DNA from 2 places in the Brevibacterium sp. ACRRH genome. Region 1 is predicted to be linked to the other one. Evidence: predicted binding sites of a transcription regulator. Region 1 holds the regulator's gene; the other holds the start of a gene.

Region 1 (11,942 bases):
CTTCCCCGCCAGTTTGGAAATCGCCGAGGCTGCCCGGTTGCCTTCCTCGGTTGAGGACGACTGCTGCACGACCGCTGAAAAGTCACCGACCGGGACGACGTACCCGTCGATGTTGTTGAGTTTGCATGCAGCGGCAAGCTGTTTGGGCAGTCCAAACGGGGTGACGATGACAGTCCGGCTCACAAGGCTCCTTTTGTGGATGGAATGGCGTCGGTGCGCGGGTCAGGTTCGACTGCTGTGCGCAGTGCTCGCGCGAACGCTTTGAACTGGGCTTCGGCAATGTGGTGGGGGTCGCGCCCCGCCAGCAACGTCACATGAGCTGTCAGCCCAGCTGAAATACTTAGCGATTCTAACGCGTGCCCCACCATCGATCCGGTGAAGTGCCCACCGATCAGGTGATACTGCTGCCCCTCAGGTTCTCCTGTGTGAACAAAGTACGGGCGCCCGGAAATGTCGACCACTGCCCGCGCCAAGCTTTCATCAAGTGGCACATACGCGTGTCCGTACCTGCGGATACCAGCTTTTGTGCCAAGCGCTTCTTTGAGCGCTTGGCCGATCACAATCGACGTGTCCTCCACGGTGTGGTGGACGTCGATGTGCGTGTCGCCGGTTGCGTTGATCTCCATGTCAATGCATGAGTGCTTGGACAGCGCCGTGAGCATGTGGTCGAAGAAGGGAACGCCCGTTGAGATGGTTGAGGTCCCAACCCCGTCGAGGTTGAGGGTGACGGTAACGTCGGATTCCGAGGTCGTTCGAGTAACCGTTGCTGTGCGGGTCATGCCTGTCCTTGGAGGTGAGGGTGGGTGCGCGTCACGTCGGTGATTGCGCGAATGAATTCCGTGGTTTCGAAGTCGGTTCCCGCGTTGACGCGCAAGTGCCCGGGGATACCGTTGTTGCGCACCAGGACGCCGTGTGCGAGTAGCGCTTCGAACATCGCCTGCGGGTCCGTGACGTTTCCGAACATCAGGAAATTCGAGTCACTGGACACGACCGAGTACCCCAGTCCCGTCAACGCTTGACTCATGGTGTTGCGCGATTCCACAAGGCGTTCCACGTTTTCCAGCAGTGCTGGCGTGTGTTCAAGCGCTGCACACGCCGCCGCCTGAGTCAGGCGTGACAGGTGATACGGCAGACGCACCAGGCGCAGAACATCAATGAAGTCCGGATGCGCAACAGCGTAACCGACGCGCGCTCCGGCAAAAGCGAACGCTTTACTCATGGTGCGCGAAACCACCAAACGTGGGTTGTCTGGTAGTAGGTCGAGTGCAGTTTGGAATCCGGGCCGCGCGAATTCGGCGTAGGCCTCGTCGACAATGACGATGCCTGTCGTCACTTCAAGAACTGCTTCTACGACCTGAATCGGAGTTGAGCAACCCGTGGGGTTGTTGGGAGTACAAATGAAGGTGATGTCTGGCTTGTTCTCACGCACTGCGTTAACTGCAGTGTCGACATCGAGCGTGAAGTCGTCGTTGCGTGAGGCTTTGATCCATGTGGCACCCGTCGATGTGGTGATAAGCGGGTGCATCGAATAGCTGGGCTCAAACCCGAGTCCTGTGCGCCCTGGTCCCGCAAACGCTTGGACAATGTGCGAAAGAACTTCATTCGAGCCATTGGCTGCCCAAATCCATTCGGGCGGAATCTGGGTGAGCTCACCGTTGCCTTGCTTTTCCAGAACCGTGGACAGGTATTGCGACAGGAGCTCCCGTAGGCGAGTGAACTCACGATCCGGGTAGCGGTTGAGGTGTTGGAGCTGTTCCCCAAGGTTCTTTTGCAGCGCCTCAACCACGACTGGTGGAACGTCATACGAGTTCTCGTTGACGTTGAGGCGCACGGGCACATCATGCACTGGAGCACCGTAGGGCTTCGCACCGCGCAAATCGTTTCGAACCGGGAGATTTTCAACCACGCCACGAGTTTAACGTGAGGGCACTTCGAGCTTTTGTCCGGGTCGAACAAGCGAGCCGTCGAGGCCGTTGAGCGCCTTAATCTGCTTCACCACCTGGTCGGTGGGAACACCTTCACTGTGTTCACGTGCGATAGTCCACAGTGACTGGTCCTCCTGCACTGTCACCGTCACGGTCTGAGCTGATGCCCCACCTTCAGAAGCCTGCGCCGGCAACACGGCCAACGTAATAGCAAACGCCGCGACAACCAACGCAAGCACAACCACTAGCCGACGAACCGCATATGTGCGAGCCATTCGTGTCATCTCAATCCTCCATTCGAACTAATGTTCTATCGAATCTATGTTCTATTGAACACAACATTCGAACAAATGTCTACTGTTTCTCGAACAAATGTGCGAAAATAGATTCAAACGCGATCCCTTTCGCTTTCATACCTGACTGTTCCAGGAGGGTCTGACACAGTTTTTGGATCGCACGTTTTAGCAGGTCACACATTGGGAGGAAACGTGGCAGAGAAGGCAAAGCGGGGCCGGGGGCGCCCACGCAACGAAAGCGTCATCGCAGACATTCAAGAGCAAGAGTCACTGCACTCGCGCTCACTACCAGAAGACTCAATCTCACGCACCGACAGGCGACTGACCCCACGTCAGCGCCAAGTCCTCGAATGCATCGAACACGCCGTCTACACCAACGGCTACCCACCAAGCATGCGTGAAATTGGCCAGGCGGCGGGCCTGGCCTCGCTGTCATCGGTTGCCCACCAGCTCAACCAGCTGGAACGCTTGGGGTACGTCCGTCGCGACCCTAAACGACCTCGGGCCCTTGAAGTCGTCAACCCCGACGAAATTGAGTACAACAACAACATCACCCCAGAAACCTCCGCGAACACCGCACTGGTTCCTGTCGTGGGACGCATCGCGGCCGGTGGCCCCATCACGGCAGAACAGCACGTTGAGGACGTCTTCCCACTCCCCCGTCAGGTTGTGGGCTCAGGCGAAATGTTCCTCGTGCAGGTCGTAGGTGATTCCATGATCGACGCTGCCATCTGCGATGGCGACTGGGTCGTGGTGCGCAAACAGTCCACGGCCAACAACGGCGAAATCGTAGCCGCCCTGCTCGACAACGAAGCCACCGTGAAGACGCTCAAGCGCGAAGGCGGCAAGCAGTGGTTGCTCCCTGAAAACAAGGACTACGAACCCATCGACGGCGATCACGCGCTCATCATGGGTCTAGTCACCGCCGTTATTCGTCGGTTGTAGAAGCTGCAGCGGCACCAGCGCCGGCTTCCCCGGCAGCAACTCCCGTTGCGAGGCGCTGCAAGGCCTGCTTCACCAGTTCAGAGTTAGTAGTCCGCCACAGTGGCGGAAGCGAGTCGAGCAAAAACTTCGAATAGCCTGCTGTGCGCGCACGCGAGTCCAACAACGCAACCACACCGCGGTCGTGTGACGTGCGGATCAGCCTCCCAGCTCCCTGCGCCAACCGCAACGCCGCGTGCGTTGCCGACACCGCCATGAACCCGTTCGCACCTCTAGCCGCAGCGGCCTGAGTGCGCGCCTGCGACAACGGGTCGTCGGGGCGTGGAAACGGAATCCGGTCAATAAGCACCAACCGGTTGGTCAATCCCGGCACATCCACGCCCTGCCACAGCGACATGGTGCCAAACAGAACGGCCGAATCATCGGCGGCGAAGTCCCTCACCAGTACCGACAACGTGTCCTCGCCTTGCAAGTACACCGGGTAGCGCGTGCGCTCCCGCACAAACTGGGCGGCCTCTTCAGCGGCACGCCGGGACGAAAACAGTCCCAGGGCACCACCTCGGGACGCCTCAATCAGTTCCACGATTTCGTCCAACACCTGGACGTTGACCCCTGACCTGCCGGGTTTGGGCAGGTGCCCGGCCACGTAGAGGATCCCCTGCTTTTGGTAGTCAAACGGGCTACCCACGTCGATCGCGTCGTACCGGGGCGCATCCTCCCCAGCCAGACCCAGGGCAGCCGCAACCGGTTCAAACTTGCCACCCAACGCCAGGGTCGCCGAGGTCGCCACCACGGTGGACTCAGCAAACAACCCGTTCCGCAACGTACCCGCCACACTCAGCGGCGCCACAACGAGCGACGTAGTGGTGGTTTCCTTAAACGTATTCGTCGAAATCCACGCGACATCGTTGCTGTTGCGGTCCAACAACCGCTCCACTAGCTCATACGCTTCGTCAATACGCGCGCGTGCCATATGTCGCCCGGCGTCGGGCTCGGACTCCTTGGACACTCCCCCGACCTGCGAACTCAAGTCCCGCAACGCGTCATGCACGGCCGACAGCGCGTCGCCCAGGTCTTCTGGCCACACGCGCAACAGACCGGGCTCGTGCTCTTCCAGGGCAGCCGCAAACTGATCGCTGGCCTTGGTGAGCGCCTGAACGGTGTTCGCCGTGGCGGCCGTGTGCTTCTTAGCCGTCGACGCCACAGCGCTTAGAAGCGCATGCGTGATTGCCCCGGTGAGCGCGCCGGTCACACGGTCGCGCAGTTCGTGTGCCTCGTCGATCACCACCGCCGAATGCTCCGGCAACACCGACTGCTCCCCTTGCGCTTCAATCGCCAAGAGCGCGTGGTTGGTGACCACAATGTCGGAGTCCGCGGCCGTGTTCTTGGCGCGTTCGGCAAAGCACTCTTCGAACATGGGGCACGTGGACCCCAGGCAGTCAAACGAGTTCACGGACACCAGCGACCATGTCCGGTCGGACACGCCGGGCACCAGGTCGTCCCGGTCCCCCGTCGAGGTCGCATCGGCCCACTCCCGGATCCGCGCGATCTCGGCTTCGGTCGCGGTCATTGAGCCACCTCGGTGCCCTTCAATGTCAGCACCAACGTCGAACAACGCGGACTCTTCATCACCCGGGTACCCGCCTCCCAGCTTGTGGAGGCACACGTAGTTGCGCCGTCCTTTTAACACCGCCGAGGTGGGCTTCCGCCCGGTGATGGCCCCTACCGTTTTCGTAAGTCGGGGTAGGTCGCGTTGGATGATCTGTGACTGCAGGGCAAGTGTTGCGGTGGAGATGATGACCCGGTCACCGGTTCGCAGCGTGTATTCGACACTGGGCACCAGATAGCCCAGGGATTTCCCGGTTCCGGTGCCTGCTTGCACCAGCAGGTGCGTCTGGTTGTCCAAGGCGCTCGATACTGCTTGGGCCATGGTGGTCTGGCCTTCGCGGTGGGTTCCGCCTAGGGCATCTACGGCTGCGTCAAGGAGTTGTTCTACGTCTGAGCTCATGTGGTTCACCCAAAGATATGTGGGTCGACCATGTCTGGCTGTCGAAATTGTTCGAGTTCGTGCAGAAGATCGGGCTCCACCATGGCCACCAGTAGCGTGCCCTGAGAGGTGTATTTCTCAGACTCAACCGTGCCTTCGTCGTGGGCCCGGGCAATGAGCTCACCACGGTCGAACGGGATGAGTGCGGTGATGTGGTGGGACGGGCGCGGCAACAGGTCATCGATGCGGTCACGAAGCTCGTCGATCCCCTGCCCCGAGTGCGCGGACACAACGACGGCGTTTGGGTACGTGTTGAGCACGCGCGCCAGGGTGTCTGGATTCGCGATATCGGCTTTGTTGAAGACGATGAGTTCAGGAATGTCTCCGGTTTCGGCTTCGTTGAGCACTTCGTGTACCGCCCGAATCTGAGCCAGTGGGTCCGCGTGGGAGGCGTCGACAATGTGAAGGAGGAGATCGGCATCCGAAGCCTCTTCCAGCGTGGAGCGGAAGGCTTCAACGAGCTGGTGGGGCAGGTTGCGCACAAACCCCACCGTGTCGGTGTACGTGAACACACGGCCATCGGCTGTGTGTGCCTGACGGACCGTGGGGTCCAGGGTGGCGAACAGTTCGTTCTTCACCATGACCCCGGCGTCCGTGAGCCGGTTGAGCAAGGAGGACTTACCAGCGTTGGTGTAGCCCACGATGGCCACACTGGGCACCTTGTTGCGTGTGCGGTTGGAGCGTTTGGTTTCGCGGGCTGGCGCCATCGCCTTGATCTCGCGGCGGAGTTTAGCCATGCGCGTGCGAATCCGACGACGGTCGAGCTCAATTTTAGTTTCACCAGGTCCGCGGGACCCGATTCCAGCACCTCCGGCCACACGACCACCGGCCTGCCGGGACATGGAATCACCCCAACCACGCAAACGCGGAAGCAGGTACTCCAGCTGCGCTAACTCCACTTGCGCTTTACCCTCGCGGCTTTTAGCGTGTTGGGCGAAAATGTCCAAGATCAGGGCAACTCGGTCAATCACTTTGACCTTGACCACGTCTTCCAGCGCACGGCGTTGGCTGGGCGCAAGTTCGGTGTCGGTAATGACGGTGTCGGCGCCAACGCTGGCGACGATCTGGGCGAGCTCTTGCGCCTTTCCGCGTCCCAAGTACGTGGACGGATCAGGGGTATCGCGTCGTTGCAAAACCCCGTCGAGTACACGTGAACCGGCAGTTTCAGCTAGGGCGGCGAGTTCGCGGAGCGAGGTTTCTGCTTCTTCGGTTGAACCTGAATACACTCCTGCGAGCACCACGTTTTCAAGTCGAATCTGCCTATATTCGACCTCGGTAATGTCTTCGAGTTCGGTCGATAGTCCGTTGACACGTCGTAGTGCTTCACGTTCTAGAAGATCAAGCTGACTGTAGTCGTCGCTTGCGAGGTGGTCATCCGTCAGTGAGTCGGAGGCTCGGGACAGCACCCTGTCGATCATTTCGCGGTGCTTATCTGATTGCATTGAGCTCTTTCTGTCGATAGCTAGAGACATTATTGTTTCACACTGGTGCTTTAGCATGATGGGGTGAACGATCACTACTTCTCATCTCAACCGCACACTGCGTCGAAGCCTCGCACCATCACGGTGCGTCTTGCTGGTCGCGAAGTTGACGTCACCACTGATGCAGGCGTCTTTTCCCCGTCGCGACTGGATCCTGGCACCGCGGTGTTGTTGAAGAATCTGCCTGCTCCTCCTACCGGGGACATTCTGGATTTGGGGTGCGGTTGGGGCCCCATCAGCCTGCAAGCCGGTCTCGAAGCACGTGATGACGACACCGATGTGCGCGTGTGGGCATTAGACGTCAATGAACGCTCCTTATCGCTGACCCGTGAGAACGCGAAGACCGCCGGCCTGGCGTCTGTCACTCCCGTGCTCGCCCAGGACATTCCGGACAGCGTCCAGTTTTCAGCGATCTGGTCGAACCCGCCCATTCGTGTGGGCAAGGAAGTGCTGCACGACCTTCTTTTGACGTGGCTTCCGCGCCTGGTTCCCGGCGGTGAAGCGTGGCTTGTGGTGTCCAAGAACCTGGGTGCTGACTCGCTGGCCACGTGGATGGTAGAGAATCTGCCGGGTGGCTGGGATGTGCGCAAGGAGGCGTCTGCCAAAGGCTTCCGCGTTTTGGTGGTTACAAAACCGGAAGATCCCGAGGTGTGACTTCGTAAGTGATGACCGCCGGCCCTGACAGCGCCACGGTTTCCCCTGTGATGTCGATGCGAACTGCCCCACCGGGTTGGTGGACCGTCCATGTGGTTGGGGCTTGTGGGCCGCGCCCGGCCCACACGTAGGCTGCCAACGCCGAGGCGCACGCGCCCGTTCCGCACGCGTGGGTTTCGCCAACTCCACGTTCATGTACACGCATCCGCAACGTCCCTGTTGTGGGGTCGTTGTCCGGTTCGATCACGATGTATTCGACGTTGGTTCCCGCTGGTGGCACGGGTTCGACGTGCGGGAGTTCGTGCAGTTTAGCGGCTTCGAGTTCTTCTGCGTGAGCCAGCGCGACCACGGTGTGCGGGTTACCCATGTCCACGGTCAGCCCTGGACGGGCTACACGGACTCCGGGCGTTTCGACTGTTGCGTCGAACGCTTCACCGCCACCAGGCAGTTGCCACTTGCCCATGTCGACTTTGTACCAGGGCTCGTCTCCGCCCAGTGGGTCGGGAATCACCGTGACGTGCTTGATGCCCGCCCGAGTTCCAACCGCAAACGACTGCGACTGCACGAGGTCGTATGTCCGCAGGTAGTGGGCAAAAACGCGCACTCCGTTTCCGCACATTTCGGCGATTGAGCCGTCCGCGTTGCGGTAGTCCATGAACCATTCGGCACCACCGTCATGAGCCATGTCCCCGGCCTCTTCACCCAGTGCCGCGCTTCGAATCACACGAATGACCCCGTCGCCACCAATCCCGGTGTGGCGGTCAGCAAGCGCGCGCACGCCATCCGGGTCTAGCGCGTGCTCACCGTGTGGGTCGTGGAGGAGAACAAAGTCGTTGGCGGTTCCGTGTCCTTTAACGAGTTGTCCGTCAATCATGCTGTCTCCTTGATGTAGTCAAGCGCGTTCTGTGGCGTGTGCGGGTCGGCGGCGTCAAACCACTGAATGCGCGGATCGCGCCGGAACCAGGTTTCTTGTCGTTTCGCGAACTGGCGGGTTCGCGTCACTGTTGAGTCAATGGCTAAGTCGGCACTCATTTTGTCGTCGAGGTAGTCAATGATCTGCGCATACCCAATTGCGTGTCGCGCGGTTTTGCCGTCCCGCAGCCCCTGGTCGAGCAGCGTGCGCACCTCGTCGACCCAACCGGCGTCCCACATAAGGTGGACACGGTCGGCAATGCGCTGGTGCAGGGTTTCGCGGTCTTGCGCCAGCCCCACCTGGATAGTGGGGGTGAAGTACGTGTATTCGGGCAGTTCAGAGCTGAACGTGTCGCCCGTCAGTGCAATCACTTCAAGCGCCCGCACGATCCTCCGCGCGTCGGTAGGTTTGATTGTGCTGGCCGCTTTGGGGTCGAGCTCTTCGAGCATCGTATGCATGTCGTGAAGCGCTCCGGCGTCGGCAATTCCTTCCAGCCGAGCCCGCATCGCCGGGTCTGTTCCGGGAAAGTTCATGACGTCGGTTGCCGCTCGCACGTAGAGTCCCGATCCGCCAACAATGATGGGGGTACGCCCCCGCTGGTGGATCTGGTCGATCAGGGCACGCGCACTGCGTTGGTATTCACTGACCGCGGCGTCCTGCGTGACATCCAGGATGTCGAGCAGGTGGTGTGGGACTTCCGCGCGTTGTTCGGGTGTCACTTTCGCGGTCCCAATGTCCATGCCGCGGTAGAACTGCATGGAGTCTGCGTTGATGATTTCGCCATCGAGGTGGTGAGCCAAAGTAATTGCCAGGTCTGATTTGCCTGTTGCGGTGGCCCCCACAACGTTGATGACGGTCACGGTTAGTTTGCTCCTACTCGGATGGTGGGCAGTCCCAGGTTCGTGGGTCCCGAGGTGGCAGCCCCTCCCGTGGTTCCGCAGCTTTCTGCTTGGGAGAGGTCCCACGCGTCGCCAGCCGGTGTGCGCCTCACGGTGTATTCCGAATCGCTGATGAGAAAGTACGGTTTCGCTTCGGTCACCGTTGCTGTCACGATGTCGCCGGGACGCGCGTCCAGTCCTTCTTGAGCCCGCACGTGAACGAGTCGGTTGTCGCGTGCTCGACCGGACATGCGCCCGTGTTGCGGGTCGGGTCCGCTGTTGACGAGTACTTCAACCTGATTGCCCACGCACGCTTTGTTTTCTTCCCACGCGATCTGGTCTTGAAGTTCGACCAGGCGTTCGAACCGATCTTGCACCACGTCTTTTGGAATCTGGTTCTCCATGGTGGCAGCCGGCGTACCGGGGCGGATCGAGTACTGGAACGTGTACGCCTGCGTAAACCGGGCTTGGCGCACCACGTCCATGGTCAGTTCGAAGTCTTCCTCGGTTTCACCGGGGAATCCAACAATGATGTCGGTGGTGATCGACGCGTGCGGAATGCGTTCGCGTACCTTGTCCAGAATGTTCATGAAGCGTTTGGTGCGGTAGGACCTGCGCATGGCTTTCAGCACGGTGTCCGACCCTGACTGCAGTGGCATGTGCAGCTGTGGCATGACCGTTGGGGTTTCGGCCATCGCCTCAATGACGTCGTCGGAAAACGCAGCCGGGTGTGGGCTGGTAAAGCGCACGCGTTCAATTCCCGGCACTTTGCCCACTGCGCGCAGAAGTTTGCTGAACGCTTGGCGGTCACGGAATTCAGTTCCGTAGGAGTTCACGTTCTGCCCCAGCAAGGTCACCTCGATGACACCTTGTGCAGCCAAAGCTTCGACTTCAGCGAGGATGTCACCTGGGCGACGGTCCTTCTCTTTTCCGCGCAGGTGAGGCACGATGCAGAACGTACACGTGTTGTTGCACCCCACGGAGATGGAGACCCAACCAGAGTGGGTCGATTCGCGCCTAGTGGGAAGCGTGGAGGGGAAAACTTCGAGGCTTTCCTTGATCTCAACTTGAGCTTCTTTGTTGTGGCGCGCGCGTTCCAGGAGCACGGGAAGTGAGCCCATGTTGTGCGTTCCGAACACCACATCGACCCATGGGGCACGTTCCACGATGGTGTCGCGGTCCTTTTGCGCCATGCACCCACCCACTGCGATCTGCAGTTCTGGGTGGCTTTCCTTCACTTCTGCTAAACGGCCCAGGTTCCCGTACAAGCGGTTGTCGGCGTTTTCGCGTACCGCACAGGTGTTAAACACCACGACATCGGCTTGTTCATTGGGCTGGGCTGGCGTATATCCAGCGTCGTCGAGAAGACCTGAGAGGCGTTCAGAGTCGTGAACATTCATCTGGCACCCGTATGTTTTCACTTCATAGGTGCGGTTTAGTACGTCAGTCATCAGACCTACATTCTACAGGGCTGCCCACTGCACAACCGCTCAGGTTTCGTCGAGTGCGCGCAAGGTCACATCCATGCTGATGCTCTGCGGGAACCCGCGTCTGGCAAGCATCGCAAGAATACGTCGCAAGCGCGTCTCACGCGGTAGCCCCACGGTCGAACGCGCCTTTTTCAGCGCCACCCCGAAAGCCACCTCGTGCTCGTCTTCTACCTGGTCGAGAGCGTAACGAATGTGTTTGTCCGCGACCCCACGCTTAGCGAGCTCACGCCGCAGCGCAGACGTTGACAGATTCCGCTTTTCGCGGTGTACCCGCACGTAATTCTGCGCGTACTCTTCGTCGTTGAGCAACCCTGCTCGTTGCAGTTTGGCCAACACACGTTCAACAGCGTCTTCAGCGTGTTCCCGCGCGATGAGCTTCTTTCGAAGTTCGTCAACCGAATAGTCACGCACACTCAAAATGTTCAAAGCCCGTTTCTTGGCTTGTTTGTATTCCGGGTCGTGCGCCTGTGGATCGGGTTCCGGCTGAGCGCCGTGCGCCTCGATCTTGTCGATCGACTGTTGTAGCGATTCAATGAGCTGTGCGCTACTCACGAGTTATCACTCCTGAGGCTTCTGTTCCTCGGTTTCGTCTTCGATAATGCCAAGCTTCATGAGGATCTTGGTCTCAATTTCGTCGGCGAGTTCAGGATTGTCACGCAAGAAGTTACGAACGTTCTCTTTACCCTGCCCAAGCTGGTCCCCCTCATATGTGAACCAAGAGCCAGACTTGCGCACGATTCCGTTCTCTACACCCATGTCGATGATGGAACCTTCGCGTGAGATCCCTTGACCGTAGATGATGTCGAATTCGGCCTGCTTAAACGGAGGCGCAACCTTGTTCTTCACCACCTTTACGCGCGTCTTGTTACCTACTGCGTCGGTGCCTTCTTTCAAGGTTTCAATCCGTCGCACGTCGAGGCGCACAGATGCGTAGAACTTCAGTGCCTTACCGCCCGAGGTGGTTTCCGGCGAACCGAAGAACACACCCACCTTTTCGCGGAGCTGGTTAATGAAGATGGCAGTGGTCTTGGAATGCGCCAGAGCACCCGTGATTTTGCGCAGCGCTTGCGACATGAGGCGGGCTTGGAGACCCACGTGCGAGTCACCCATTTCACCTTCGATTTCTGCCTTAGGAACAAGAGCCGCGACCGAGTCGATCACGATAATGTCCAGCGCGCCTGAGCGGATGAGCATGTCGGCGATTTCAAGTGCCTGCTCACCGGTGTCTGGCTGCGAAACCAGAAGCTGGTCTGTGTCGACTCCCAGTTTGGCCGCGTATTCCGGGTCAAGCGCGTGCTCAGCGTCAATGAACGCTG
Region 2 (11,942 bases), on a different contig from region 1:
GTTCGCAGCCGGCTTCGCAGTCGGGTGCTGGTGCTGATGAGTCGGCATCGCAGCCCGCTTCCGGTCCTAGCCAGCCGTGGGCACAGCCCAGCGGTCAGCAGATGACTGCCGGTGGTGGCGCGGGATACGGTGCAGGGCACGGTGCGTTTGCGCCACAGAACGACAGCCAGAGCGCTGGAGCTCAGCCTGGTCAGGCTCAGTACGATGGCCACGCAGGTCAGGGCGAAACCCCGGGACAGCCGTGGGCACAGCAGAGCCAGCCTGGCGAGCAGACCAGCCAGCCGTGGGCACAGAACGGCGGACAGCCGAACCAGCCAGGGGATCACGGCCAGCAGGACCAGGGCGACAAGGGTCAGAGTGGCCAGGGTCAGAAGGACGAAGACACGTTCTACACCTCTGATGACGAGCAGGCGTACCTGGGCCGTCACAGCGCCAAGGAACCTCGCTACGCGCAGAACCAGCCCACACAGGCATTCATGACCGGTGGCAAGGAAAACCAGACGAGTGACCAGCCAGGTGGGCCGTGGGCGCAGAGTGCTGCGACCTCGGGTAGTGCGGTAGGCGAGTCGCACAAGACCGACGCGTCACAGAACACCGACGCATCGCAGGAGGCAGACGAGCCACAGAAGGCTGACCAGTCTGAGGCCGCCGCAAAACCCAAGGACGCTTCTGAGGCAGACGGTGCAGAGGGCGCAGGATCGCGTTCGACCGGAGCTGCCACGGGAGTCGCCGGAGCAGGTGTGGCCGCAGGAGTCGCCGGTGTTGCGGGTGCGGCGGGAGCCTCGGACGCTACTGGTACGACGGGCGCTGCAGGTGCCACGGGCGCTACCGGGGATGCGCAACCGCAGAACCCATGGGCCAAGCCAGGAGCGCCAACCGAGGCGGGTCGTGAGCATGAGGTGGCGAACACCTCGGGCGCGGGAGCGAACGCTCAAGATGACGCACCACGCGAGCCCGATGCGCGCGGCGACGCGGCGTCTCGCGTGGCCGATGACAACGAGCCAACGCAGTACTTCCGCCCGTATGAGTACTCGGAGCAGGGCTTCGAGCCGGTGGACGGGTCGGGAGACCAGCGTGCTGGCGGACACGTAGCTGGGCAGGATGGTCACGGTGCTGGGCAGGCTGGCGGACACGCGGCCGGCCAGGACGCTGGCCAAAACGCCGGATACGGGGCGCACAATGTGGCTCCGGAAGACCAGGAGACGCAGCTGGCACACGCCGTGCAACCACAGCAGGGCAATGAGGCGCAGGCGCCGGTTTCCGAGCCATTCTGGTTTGCGGTGCCGGAACCGCGCCCGGCCGTGGACGAAACCACGGGCGAGACCGTGTTCATGGTGACACCTGGCGAGTGGTTCTTGGCACAGGAGGACCGCGGCACGTCATACGTTGTGCACAACAGTGCGCAGCAAGAAGGAATTTTGCACAATGTGTCCGATGTGATCCTTCCGTAAACACGCACTAGAAGCACCTGCACTGTGGATAACTCCCAGTGCGGGTGCTTTTTTGTGCGCTCGCGGGTGGGGTCGGCCCGCGAATTGCCAGGGCGTGCGCGACTCCATGGCACAGACTTACGACTGATGTACACAGTCGGTGGGTGCCACCTCGGTTTTCCACAGATGTGTGACCGGCTCTAGAAAGCGAAGGCACGGCGTCACACAGTGAAGCTATGCAAGTAGTTTTATTCACGCACGTGCGAAGTCTGATTGAACATTGTTCCGCGCTGGCCGACGGGGTGGGAGTGACGCTGGAAGTCCGCAGCCCCGACAGCGGTGGGTGGCAAAACGCCGTCCTCATTCTGGTGGGCGAGGACGTCACCCACGCGCCCGCGACCCCCGGAATCCCGAGTGTGCTGGTGGGAGCCGAAGGCGCTGGGGATGACGTGTGGCGGGCGGCGGCTCGGCTGGGGGTGGACAACGTGGTGGTGCTGCCCGCCGGTGCCGAATGGTTGTCGCAACGCATGATCCAGGCGGTTGAACCACCTCGGAATCCGGCGCTCACCCACGGGGTGATTGGGGGAACGGGAGGTGCGGGTGCGTCGGTGTTGGCGTGCGCGGTGGCCAGGCAGAGCGCGGAGTCCGGAGTGTCTACGGTGCTGGTCGACGCGGACGCGCTGGGCGGTGGGCTCGACGTGGTGCTGGGATGCGAAAACATCGAGGGGTTGCGATGGCCGGCGTTGGCGAGCTCACGTGGGCGTTTGCGGCCGTCGACGCTGCAGGATGCGTTGCCCAGGCAGGGGAACCTGTCGGTGTTGTCGTGGGATCGCATGCTTGAAGCGGACACGTCGCACATTACGGAGGGTGTGTTCGACGCGGTGATCGCGGCGTCGCAGCAGGCTTTCGACTTCGTGGTGATCGACCTGCCCAGGCACGCGCCGATCGAGTGGGCGGCCACGTGCCACAGCATGACGGTGGTGACGCCGGGGCGGGTGCGGGCCGCGGTGGCAACGGCGGCGGTGGCGGGTCGGCTCACTCAGGTCCACTCGTCGATCCGGGTGGCGGTGCGGGAAAGCGGGCGCGGTGGGGTGGACGCGGATCTGCTGGCTAAAGCGGTGGGCGTGGAATTGGCGGGCACGTTCCGGGACGATGTGGCGCTGGGGGAGAAGCTCGACAGAGGTGAAGGGCTACCTCGCGGGCGCACGCACCTGGCGAAGTTCGCCAGTTACCTGTTTGACGACGTGTATGCCGAGGAGCGGTGAGTGGTCATGAAGGAGTGGCTTGATGACGACCTCGTAGCCGAGGTCCGCGACTACTTGCTGGAAAATCCGGGGCCGGTGACCACCTCGGCGGTGGCGAGCGCGCTTGCGCGATCCGGGAGGGTCTTGGGGTCAGCGGCGGTGCTGGAATTGGTGGCGAAGATCTCCGCGCAGTTGGCGGGGGCGGGGCCGTTGCAGCCGTTGTTGGACGACGCGTCGACGACGGACGTGTTTGTGAACGGGCCGCGGGATGTGTGGGCGGACCACGGTGAGGGGTTGTGCCGGGTGCCGGTGTCGTTGGGGACCGAGGCGGATGTGCGGGCGCTGGCGGTGCGGTTGGCGGCGTTGGGCGGGCGGCGGTTGGATGACTCGCAGCCGCTGGTGGACGTGCGGTTGCCCGACGGGGTGCGGTTGAACGCGGTGATCCCGCCGTTGTCGGGGGATGTGACGGTGTTGTCGTTTAGGATTCCGCGGCATCGGGGGTTCACGTTGAGTGAGTTGGTGGGGTCGGGGACGGTGGTGCCGGACGTGGCTGACTTGTTGTTGCACGTGTTGGAGCGGCGGAAGAACTTCTTGATTTCTGGTGGGACGGGGTCGGGGAAGACGGCGTTGTTGGGGGCGTTGTTGGCCGAGGTGGATCCGGGCCAGCGGTTGTTGGTTGTGGAGGATTCGCGGGAGTTGAGTGTGGCGCATCCGCATGTGGTGCAGTTGGCGGCGCGGCAGGCGAACGTGGAGGGCATGGGTGAGGTGTCCATGGCTGACTTGGTGAAGAACGCTTTGCGGATGAGGCCGGATCGGCTGGTGGTGGGGGAGTGCCGTGGGGCCGAGGTGCGGGACATGCTTACCGCCTTGAACACGGGGCACGAGGGTGGGTGCGCCACGATTCACGCGAACGCGGCCAGTGCGGTGCCTGCCCGTCTGGAGGCGCTGGGGGCGTTGGCGGGGATGGCGCCGGAGTCGGTGACGTCGCAGGTGAGTACGGCGTTGGACGTGATTGTGCATGTGACGCGGGGGCCCAGGGGCCGGGTGGTGTCGCAGGTGGCGGTTCCGGTGTTGGAGCGGGGCGTGCTGTCGACGGTGCCGGCGTGGGAGCTGGGCAGTGGCCGAGGTGCCGGCTGGGCGGATTTGGCTGCGCGGCTGCGGGAGTAGAGGTAGGGACGAGGGCTGGGGCTAGGACTAGGGCTGGGTGATTGTTGTGTTTGCTTTGGTGGCGTTTGGTGCGGGGCTGAGTGTGGCGGCCGCGGTGTGGCTGTTTATGGGGCCGGGTGCGGGCGCGCGGGTGCGCCGGATCTTCGGTGTTGGTGGGGCTGGCCGGGGAGCTGGGACTCTGAGCGGGGGCCGAGGTGAGAGCGGGGCCGGCCGAGGTGAGAGCGGTGGCCGAGGTCGTTTCGGGGACCGCGTGCGCGCGTTCGTGATGCGGGTGCGCGGAAGGGGCGACGGTGCGGGTGCGGTCGATGGGAGCGAGGATTCGTCCATGATCGCGGTGATTGACCGGGCGGTGCAGTTGTTGAAGGTGGGGATTGAGCCAGCGCGGGCGATGACGCTGGTAGCGGATCTGCCGGATAACGAGGTCGCGGAGCGAGTGTTGCGCAAGGTGGCGCGGGCCATGGAGTTGGGTGAGAAGCCGGATCAGGCGTTGCGCATGTACGCCGGTGAGCTGGGTGATGAGGATGCGCGGATTCTGACGGGGATGGCGTCGGTGTGGTTCGTGTCGGAGCAGGCGGGTGCGCCGGCGGCCGAAATGCTGGCGTCGTATGCGTCGACGTGTAGGGATCGGGCGGACGCGATGCGGGAGCGCGATGTGGCGTTGGCGGGGCCGATTTCCTCAGTGATGGTGTTGAGTTGGCTACCGATTATGTCGTTGGGGTTGGCGGTGCTGGTGGGTGCTGACTTGGTGGAGTTGGTGACGTCAGTGCCGGGTGCGCTGAGCATTTGTGGTGGTTTGGTGCTGTTGATTGTGGGGCGGATCTGGATGCGGTCCATGTTGGCAGGAGCGAGGTAGAGGTGGGCGTTGTGGCTGTGTTGAGTGTTGCGCCGGTGGGTGCGGGAGCGCTGGGGCCAGTGGCTGTTCTTGTTGCGGGGGCGTGCGCCGGGTGCGTGGTGTGGCTGTTGTGGCCCAGGTCGTCTGGGAGGTTGAGCCAACTGTCGCAGCCGAGGCGGGTGCGCCGGGGCAGTGTGCTCAAGCGGGTGTGGAAGTGGGCGTTTGGACAGCTCACGTTGGGTGAGAGCCAAGTGGAGCAGTTGGCGTTTGATCTGGACTTGGTGGCGATTTGTCTGCGGGCGGGGTTGCCGATTCCGCGGGCGTTTGAGTTGGCGGCGAGGGCTACGCAGGACCGGTCGGGGTTGGGGCGGTTAGGTCGTTCTTTGGCACTTGGGTCTGTGGATAACGCGTACGTGGGAACGCAGGATTCTGTGGCCGAGCACCGCACGGTGGTGTCGTTGGTGGAGTTTTCGAGGTCGACGGGGGTGGCGTTGGCGCCGCTACTGTCCGGATTGGCGTCCGATATGCGGCGCGCAGAGCGTAGGCGCCGACAGATGGCGGCGGCGAAACTGGGCGTTCACCTGGTCATTCCGTTGGGAGTGTGCGTTTTGCCGTCGGTGATTCTCACGGGTGTGGTGCCGGTGGTGATCACGCTGGTGGGCGATATGTCGGCGATTTTCGTGCGGTGAGTGTTGGGCGGTTGTGGGGTGCATGGCCTGTGGATACTGCACGCGTTGGAGTGGCCCGCGGCATGTGGAAGAAATGGCGTTTTCCACAGTTGCGAATGGGGCTCTTTCTGAGGGGGAGTGCGGTGCGAGACGCTCAAAGTCCATCGCACACAAAGAGAAAGGAAAGACGATGGAGTCGAAAGAAATCATGCGCGTTGACCTGCGTGACGAAACCGGGGCGACCACAGCTGAATACGCGATTACGACGTTAGCTGCGTGTGGCTTCGCGGCGTTGCTGGTGGTGTTGCTCAAGAGTGAACCGATCAACAACATTCTGCTCAACCTCATGCAAACCGCATTGGGAATGGGGCAGTAATGCGATGGCTCGTCCCACTGCGAGGATCGGTGCAGGAATGGGTTAAGCATATTGGGTGCTGTGCTGGGTTCGGCGGGCACGAGGCTGTGGCATCGGGCGGTGTGCTTGGTGATCGCAGGGGTGTGTCGGGTGAGCGTAGGACAGGCTCTGGCCAACGCAGGGCAAAGGTGCGGAGCAGTGAACGTGGCACGGTGACTGCTGAGTTCGCTGTGGTGCTTCCTGCGTTGGTGTTGGTGCTGATCCTCGTGGTGGGTGCGGGCGTCATTGGAATTGCGCAGGTGCGGGTGTACGAGGCGGCTCGGGCGGGCGCCAGGGAAGCGGCCCGAGGTGAGCCCTCGCAAGACATTGAGAAGGCGGCTAAGCGTAAGGCTGGGCCGGGTTCGACCGTGACCGTGTCGCAGGGTGGAGGGTACGCGAAGGTGCATGTGAAAACTACGTTACCCAAAGCGTTGCATCCGGTGATGAAGGAAGTTGAAGCGTCAGCCGAGGCACGGACGGAAGGTGAAAGCCATGGTTCGCTCGATGGGCATTAAGCCCGAGGTGGGTGGTTTGCGTTCTGTGGCGGGAATGTGGAGAGCGCGTTCTGTGAGGCGAGAGAGCGGTTTGCGTGAGCGGGGTTTGCGTGAGCGGGGGACCGCGACCGTGATGGCCGTAGCGCTGACGGCGTTTGCGTTGGTGCTGATGGGCGCGGTGGGGTTCGCTGCGCGAAGTGCGTTGATCAAAGCGCATGCCGAGGGGACCGCGGACCTGGCGGCGTTGGGTGCGGCTGATGCGGTGCGCGGCAAGGTGCCCGGCGAGCCGTGCCAGGTGGCCAAGGAGATGGTGAAACGTGAAGACCTCGAGATGGTCGACTGCGTTGCACGCACGGACCTGGGCACTGTGAAGGTGGAAGTGAGGGCTGATATGCCCAAACCGCTCAAGGCCATCAAGGTGACCGCGGTTGCGGGAAACCCACAGGGGAACTGAAGACGTGGTGTTTCTTCGGTCGCGCGAGAGACGACGGTGGTTGTCTAAGGGACTGCCGAGCGCGGGTGTTTGCACACTTCGAAGCTAGGGGGCACCTAGGGGATCGGCGCCGATTGCGCGCGGAGCTTTTAACCACCTCGGCGCCGGTCTTCTAGGGTTCGACCGATTTAGCTCCTATCGCGCGTAAGTCGAACAGATATCGAATAGTCATAAACAAATGTTGATCTAGATATTGAATATGTGTTCTAATAGTGGTAAGATTGAACCACGAAGGAGGTGAGCAACGATGCTTAACCCAGGCTTAGAAGAAGACGTAGACCTTTACTGCGAACCCAGCGATGCTGTGTTTGAGGCTTTCGGGCAAGTTGAGCGCGAGGTCAATGACGCGACCATTAAGCGCGCCGAGGCCTTGGTGTCTGTGATAGTTGCTCACCTCGACCCAATGCCGGATGACTCATCGGAGCTACGTACAGTTTTCGATGCCGAGGCGGGCGCGGCTCCGACTGTCGTCGGGAAGGTGCCCAGTTTCGCTGGTGAAACTCGGGTAGATGCGTTTGGCCAAGTGCGCGAACAGGCACCCAGGGTGTCGATTGATGACACTGTCGTGTGCGTGCCTAGGCCGAGTGGCGGTGTGGTTTCCGTAAAAGACGTGGAACGGTTGCTGGACTCTTTGCCTTCCCCAACGGTGGGAGTGCTTTCGCAGTTCATGGACTGCACTGGACCGCAGGTGGTCACTGAGGCTCGCCGGGTGGTGACAGGCGCGCTGTTCATGCCCAAGCTGTGGGCGTTGGCGAAAGCCGGTGTTGTCGGATACGACCGGGTGTCATATGTCGCCCGAAGGTTGTCGCACTTGGGGATCTGTGTTCCACAGTTTGATGAGCTACTCACGTCACGGCGACTGGACGTGACCTTCAAAACGTTTAGAAAACACGTCAATGAGATCATTGCGATGCTGACCACCCCAAAGAGCCGAAATGAAGACGCGGTGCGAAACCGGTGCGTGCGGTACTGGGACAACGGCGACGGTACGTCCACGGTGACGATGACCGGCCCAACCCTGGTTATGCACGCGTACTTCGCGCGTTTAAGTGGTTGCGCGCGGGCGGTTAAGAAAAACGATATCGACCCGTTCATCGCCACGCTTTCGGATAAAGACCGCGAAATTCTTGTCCCCGGCGAATCTGGTGAAAAGGTTAAACTCCGGGTCGGTGACCTGGGTGACGTGGAAATCGACGACGACCGGTTGATGGATCAACTCTTGTTCGACATGGCAGTCGGAGCTATTCCCAGTACTGAAGTACGCGCAAAAGTTGTATCCACGGGGCAACGGAAACCGGCCAGCGTGGAGCATGACGAAAGCGTTGACGTTGCAGGTGAAGGAGCCAAGGGGCTAAGTAGCGTTCCTGTGTTTAATGACAAATGGGAAGCCAACAATGCGCAGCGCGTGTATGAAATGGAACTGTGCATCTCCATGCCAATCAACGAGGAATGGTTAAAAGCTCAGGCCAACATCAACGTCACGGTCCCCGTGCTCCACTTCCTCAAAGATCAAATGCCGGGACTCATTGAGCTGGATCTGGAAGCTAATGGCGTGAAGATGCCTGGTGGTGACGGTTGGGCTTCGGAAGATCGGTCCCCGGGAGGAACAGATCCGGGCGGTGAACCGCCGGGTGTACAGCAACCAGCCGGAATGAACGCAGACGGTAAACCACAAGGTGAAGATCCTCCGGATGAAAACGGTTTAAGCGGAGTTACTCCAGTTGGAGACCCGCCAAATGAAAGCGCGCAAGGTGCGAGGCCTCCAGAAGAGAGTGATTCGCACGAGACTGCGACGCGCGAAAATGACGGGAATATGGCTCGCCCAGTTTTGGTACGGGAACGCCTGAACGTGCCCGCGATGGTGAACAACCGGACTCCGATTGATGACCAGACCGCTGATGAACTGATCTCCCGGGCAACGTGGGTGTATCGGATGTTTACCGATCCAGACACTGGTGTCGTGCTTCAAACAACCCCAACAAAGTATCGCGTGACAGCGCCACTCAAGCGCGTGATTGAAGCTCGGTCAGTGATGTGCTCGGTGCTATGGTGTCCGGTGCCGGCTCGGGTGTGCGAAAAAGACCACATAGAGCCGTTCAACCACGCGGACCCTAAGCGTGGCGGGCAAACCGTGTTGGAGAACCTGCACCCGTTGTGTAAGAAGCACCACCAGGAGAAAACCAACAGGCGCATCAGCATCACCACACGTGACGACGGAGGACTGGCGGTTGAGTTCCCGCGGATCGGCACGACGCTGGTGTATCCGCCGGAGTCCAGAATTAATCAGGAGCAGTACGAGCAGTTGGTCCAGTTCTTCGACGCGGGGAAGTTGGATGTGAGTCGCTCGGTGAATGGCTTTCTGGACGCTGAACATGCAAAAGCGGGGGTTGCGGCTTCGAAGCAATTCGTGACGCAGGAAGAAATCACCAAGCCAGTCGTGACAGAAGAGGTAGATGAGTCGGCAGACGACGGGGTAAACCCTGGGGTAGGAAGATCTGCTGAGGGTGCAGGACGGAAGCCTGCTGGCCAATCGAGGACACCCCGGGAAGGCAAAGCTAGGTGTGACGAGAGGTCCGTCTGGGAGTATGCGCCGGTGCCGGGAGAGCTGGTCGGCGATGCGCCACCGTTCTGAGAAGACAGTTTTCCTTAGGAAAGTGTTTGCCTCAGTAGGGCGTCACCAGCTGGGGGGGGGGATTTGAAGGACCTTGGTAGGGGAATCCGAGGTCGGTAGAACTGGTTGGTGACGCGCCACCGTTCAGACGTTCTGACCTTAGTAGAAGCCGGGTTGGTGACCTCCCGTCGTTCTGAGAAAAGGCCAGGCTAGGGAACCGGCTGATGTTGCGACGGCTCGTCTGGCCTCAAAACTTACCCCAGCACCTCTCGCAGCAACCGCAGCGCCGCGTCCTTATCAAGAGGTTCGTTGCCGTTGCCACACTTGGGGCTCTGCACACAGGATGGACAGCCAGCAACGCACTCGCAGGCGTCAATCGCATCCAGCGTGGCCTGTTGCCACTCCCCAAAAACCTCAAAGCCACGCTCGGCAAACCCCGCACCGCCGGACTGACCGTCATACACAAACACGGTCGCCTGCCCGGTGTCGGCGTGCCGGGCGGTAGAAACCCCGCCAATGTCCCACCGGTCACAACCGGCGAACAATGGCAACAGCCCAATCGATGCATGCTCGGCCGCGTGGACAGCGCCGGGCAGATCACCGGCAACCACCTCGGCGTCATCCACCACCGAATCCGGCGCGGTCCACCACACCGCATGCGTGCGCAACGTCTGCGCCGGCAAATCCAAGGGCCGCTCACCCAACACCACGCCCGTGCCGTTCTGCCGCATGATGTACCCCGTCACCTGGGTCGTCACCTCAACAGCCCCATGAAACACCCGACACCCACTGGGCAGCCCACGCGACCCGTCGGTGCCCACCACGCGAATCTCCGTCACCGACCTCGCCTGTGTCGTGTAATCCACCGTCGCGGGTGCGACCAACGCCACCCGCTCGGCCAAATCCAACTCCAACACCGAAAACGTCTCGCCCTGATGCACATACACCGCACCCGGGAAACTCTGCCGGGGCGCAGCCGCATCATCCACCGTGCCCAACAACATCCCCGTCGCCTGATCCACCAACCGCACCTGCGCGCCACCAGACCCGCGAATATCCGTCAACGCCGCCGCAGACTCCGCCTTCGCCCAAAACCACCCCGTGGGACGCGCACGCAAATACTTCGCCTCGGCCAACTCGCGCGCCACCTCAACGGCCCGCTCGCCAAACCACAACCGGCAGTCATCCTCCGTCAACGGCTCCTCGGCAGCCGCCGCCAACAAATGCCCCGCCACCACATACGGGTTCTCCGGATGAATCACCCCCGCCTCAACCGGGGCGTCAAACACATGCTCCGGGTTATGCACCACAAACGTATCCAACGGGTCATCCCGCGCGATCAACACCGCCAACCACTCGTTCCCCGCCCGGCCCGCGCGCCCGGCCTGCTGCCACAACGACGCCAACGTGCCCGGCCAGCCTGCGATCACCACCACGTCCAACCCGCTGATGTCGATCCCCAACTCCAGCGCGCTCGTCGACGCCACCGTCCGCAACTTGCCCCCGCGCAGGCCCGTCTCCAAAGCCCGGCGCTCCTCCGGCAAGTACCCGCCCCGGTAGGCCGCGACCGAGGTGGTCAACTCCGGCGCTATCCGCTCCACCTGGCTACGTACCGAGTCCGCCAGCGCCTCGACCCCCGCGCGCGACGCAATGAACGCAATCGACCGAACTCCCGCGCACGTCGTATCTACCAACATGCTCGTGGCCTCACTGATCGTCGACCGGCGTTGCGCCTCCTCACCAGCCACCAACGGCGGCTCCCACAAAAGAAACGTGCCCGCAGCCTTAGGTGACGTATCCTCCGTCACCGCATACGCCTCCCGGCCAGTAAACCGGCCAAACGCGCTGGCCGGGTCAGCCATCGTCGCAGACGCCCCCACCACTACCGGTCGCGCCCCATATAACGCCGCCACTCGCAACAACCGGCGCAACACCAACGCCACATGCGACCCGAACACGCCTCGGTACCTGTGCGCCTCGTCAACAACCACAAACCGCAAGTTTTTAAACCACCGGCGAAACCGTTCATGACCAGGCAGAATGCTGCGGTGCAACATATCGGGGTTGGTGAAAATGATGTTGCCGTGCTGTTGGGCCCACTGCCGGTCGGCCTCCGAGGTGTCCCCATCGAAACTGCCCGCTCGCACCCCCTGCAACGGCAACGACACGAGCTTCGACAACTGATCGTGCCCCAACGCCTTCGTGGGCGAAATATATAGAGTCGTCGCCACCTTCGTAGGCAACGCATCCCGGCACTCAAACGCCGCCTGCGTCACCGGCAACCAAAATCCCAGGCTCTTCCCACTGGCCGTGCCCGTGGCGATGACGACATCATCGTTCTTCCACACCCTCTGCGCCGCCTCCACCTGGTGCTGCCACGGACGCTCAATACCCGTGACCTGCCACGCGTGCACGACCTCGGGACTCACCCACTCCGGCCAATCCGCGAACTGCGCCTCCCGCGCGGGAAAACTGCGCGCATGCGTCACACGGTCAGCCCGCTCGCCAAACGCAGTCACCAGATCAATCAGCACACCCCAACCTTAGCCGTCACGCCAAACACAGCTCCGTAGCCCGCACCCCAAACCGACCCGTAAAGTAGTGCCCGT

Evidence for each region. Region 1 encodes LexA, which represses DNA repair genes until DNA is damaged. Its sites were predicted from a motif close to TCGAACANNTGTTCGA; they were not measured.
Region 2: a site for LexA is predicted at 6,916-6,931, ahead of MHX53_RS09315 (HNH endonuclease signature motif containing protein). Genes of this name have one in related genera too.

What each region holds. Positions count from the first base shown of each region.
Region 1 covers NZ_JAKRMN010000005.1:45,449-57,390, forward strand. Annotated here, with positions in the region: gene MHX53_RS06290 (hypothetical protein) at 1-183, opposite strand, end outside; gene hisB (imidazoleglycerol-phosphate dehydratase HisB) at 180-779, opposite strand; gene MHX53_RS06300 (histidinol-phosphate transaminase) at 776-1,906, opposite strand; gene MHX53_RS06305 (LysM peptidoglycan-binding domain-containing protein) at 1,916-2,209, opposite strand; gene lexA (transcriptional repressor LexA) at 2,492-3,166, shown strand; gene MHX53_RS06315 (ATP-dependent DNA helicase) at 3,150-5,171, opposite strand; gene hflX (GTPase HflX) at 5,177-6,652, opposite strand; gene MHX53_RS06325 (methyltransferase) at 6,716-7,345, shown strand; gene dapF (diaminopimelate epimerase) at 7,317-8,219, opposite strand; gene miaA (tRNA (adenosine(37)-N6)-dimethylallyltransferase MiaA) at 8,216-9,118, opposite strand; gene miaB (tRNA (N6-isopentenyl adenosine(37)-C2)-methylthiotransferase MiaB) at 9,121-10,587, opposite strand; gene MHX53_RS06345 (regulatory protein RecX) at 10,627-11,178, opposite strand; gene recA (recombinase RecA) at 11,185-11,942, opposite strand, start outside.
Region 2 covers NZ_JAKRMN010000009.1:2,302-14,243, reverse strand. Annotated here, with positions in the region: gene MHX53_RS09355 (hypothetical protein) at 1-1,451, shown strand, start outside; gene ssd (septum site-determining protein Ssd) at 1,667-2,695, shown strand; gene MHX53_RS09345 (TadA family conjugal transfer-associated ATPase) at 2,702-3,841, shown strand; gene MHX53_RS11835 (type II secretion system F family protein) at 3,879-4,694, shown strand; gene MHX53_RS09335 (type II secretion system F family protein) at 4,706-5,362, shown strand; gene MHX53_RS09330 (DUF4244 domain-containing protein) at 5,532-5,717, shown strand; gene MHX53_RS11830 (TadE family type IV pilus minor pilin) at 5,909-6,250, shown strand; gene MHX53_RS09320 (Rv3654c family TadE-like protein) at 6,228-6,683, shown strand; gene MHX53_RS09315 (HNH endonuclease signature motif containing protein) at 6,970-9,354, shown strand; gene MHX53_RS09310 (DEAD/DEAH box helicase) at 9,588-11,867, opposite strand; gene MHX53_RS09305 (class I SAM-dependent methyltransferase) at 11,941-11,942, shown strand, end outside.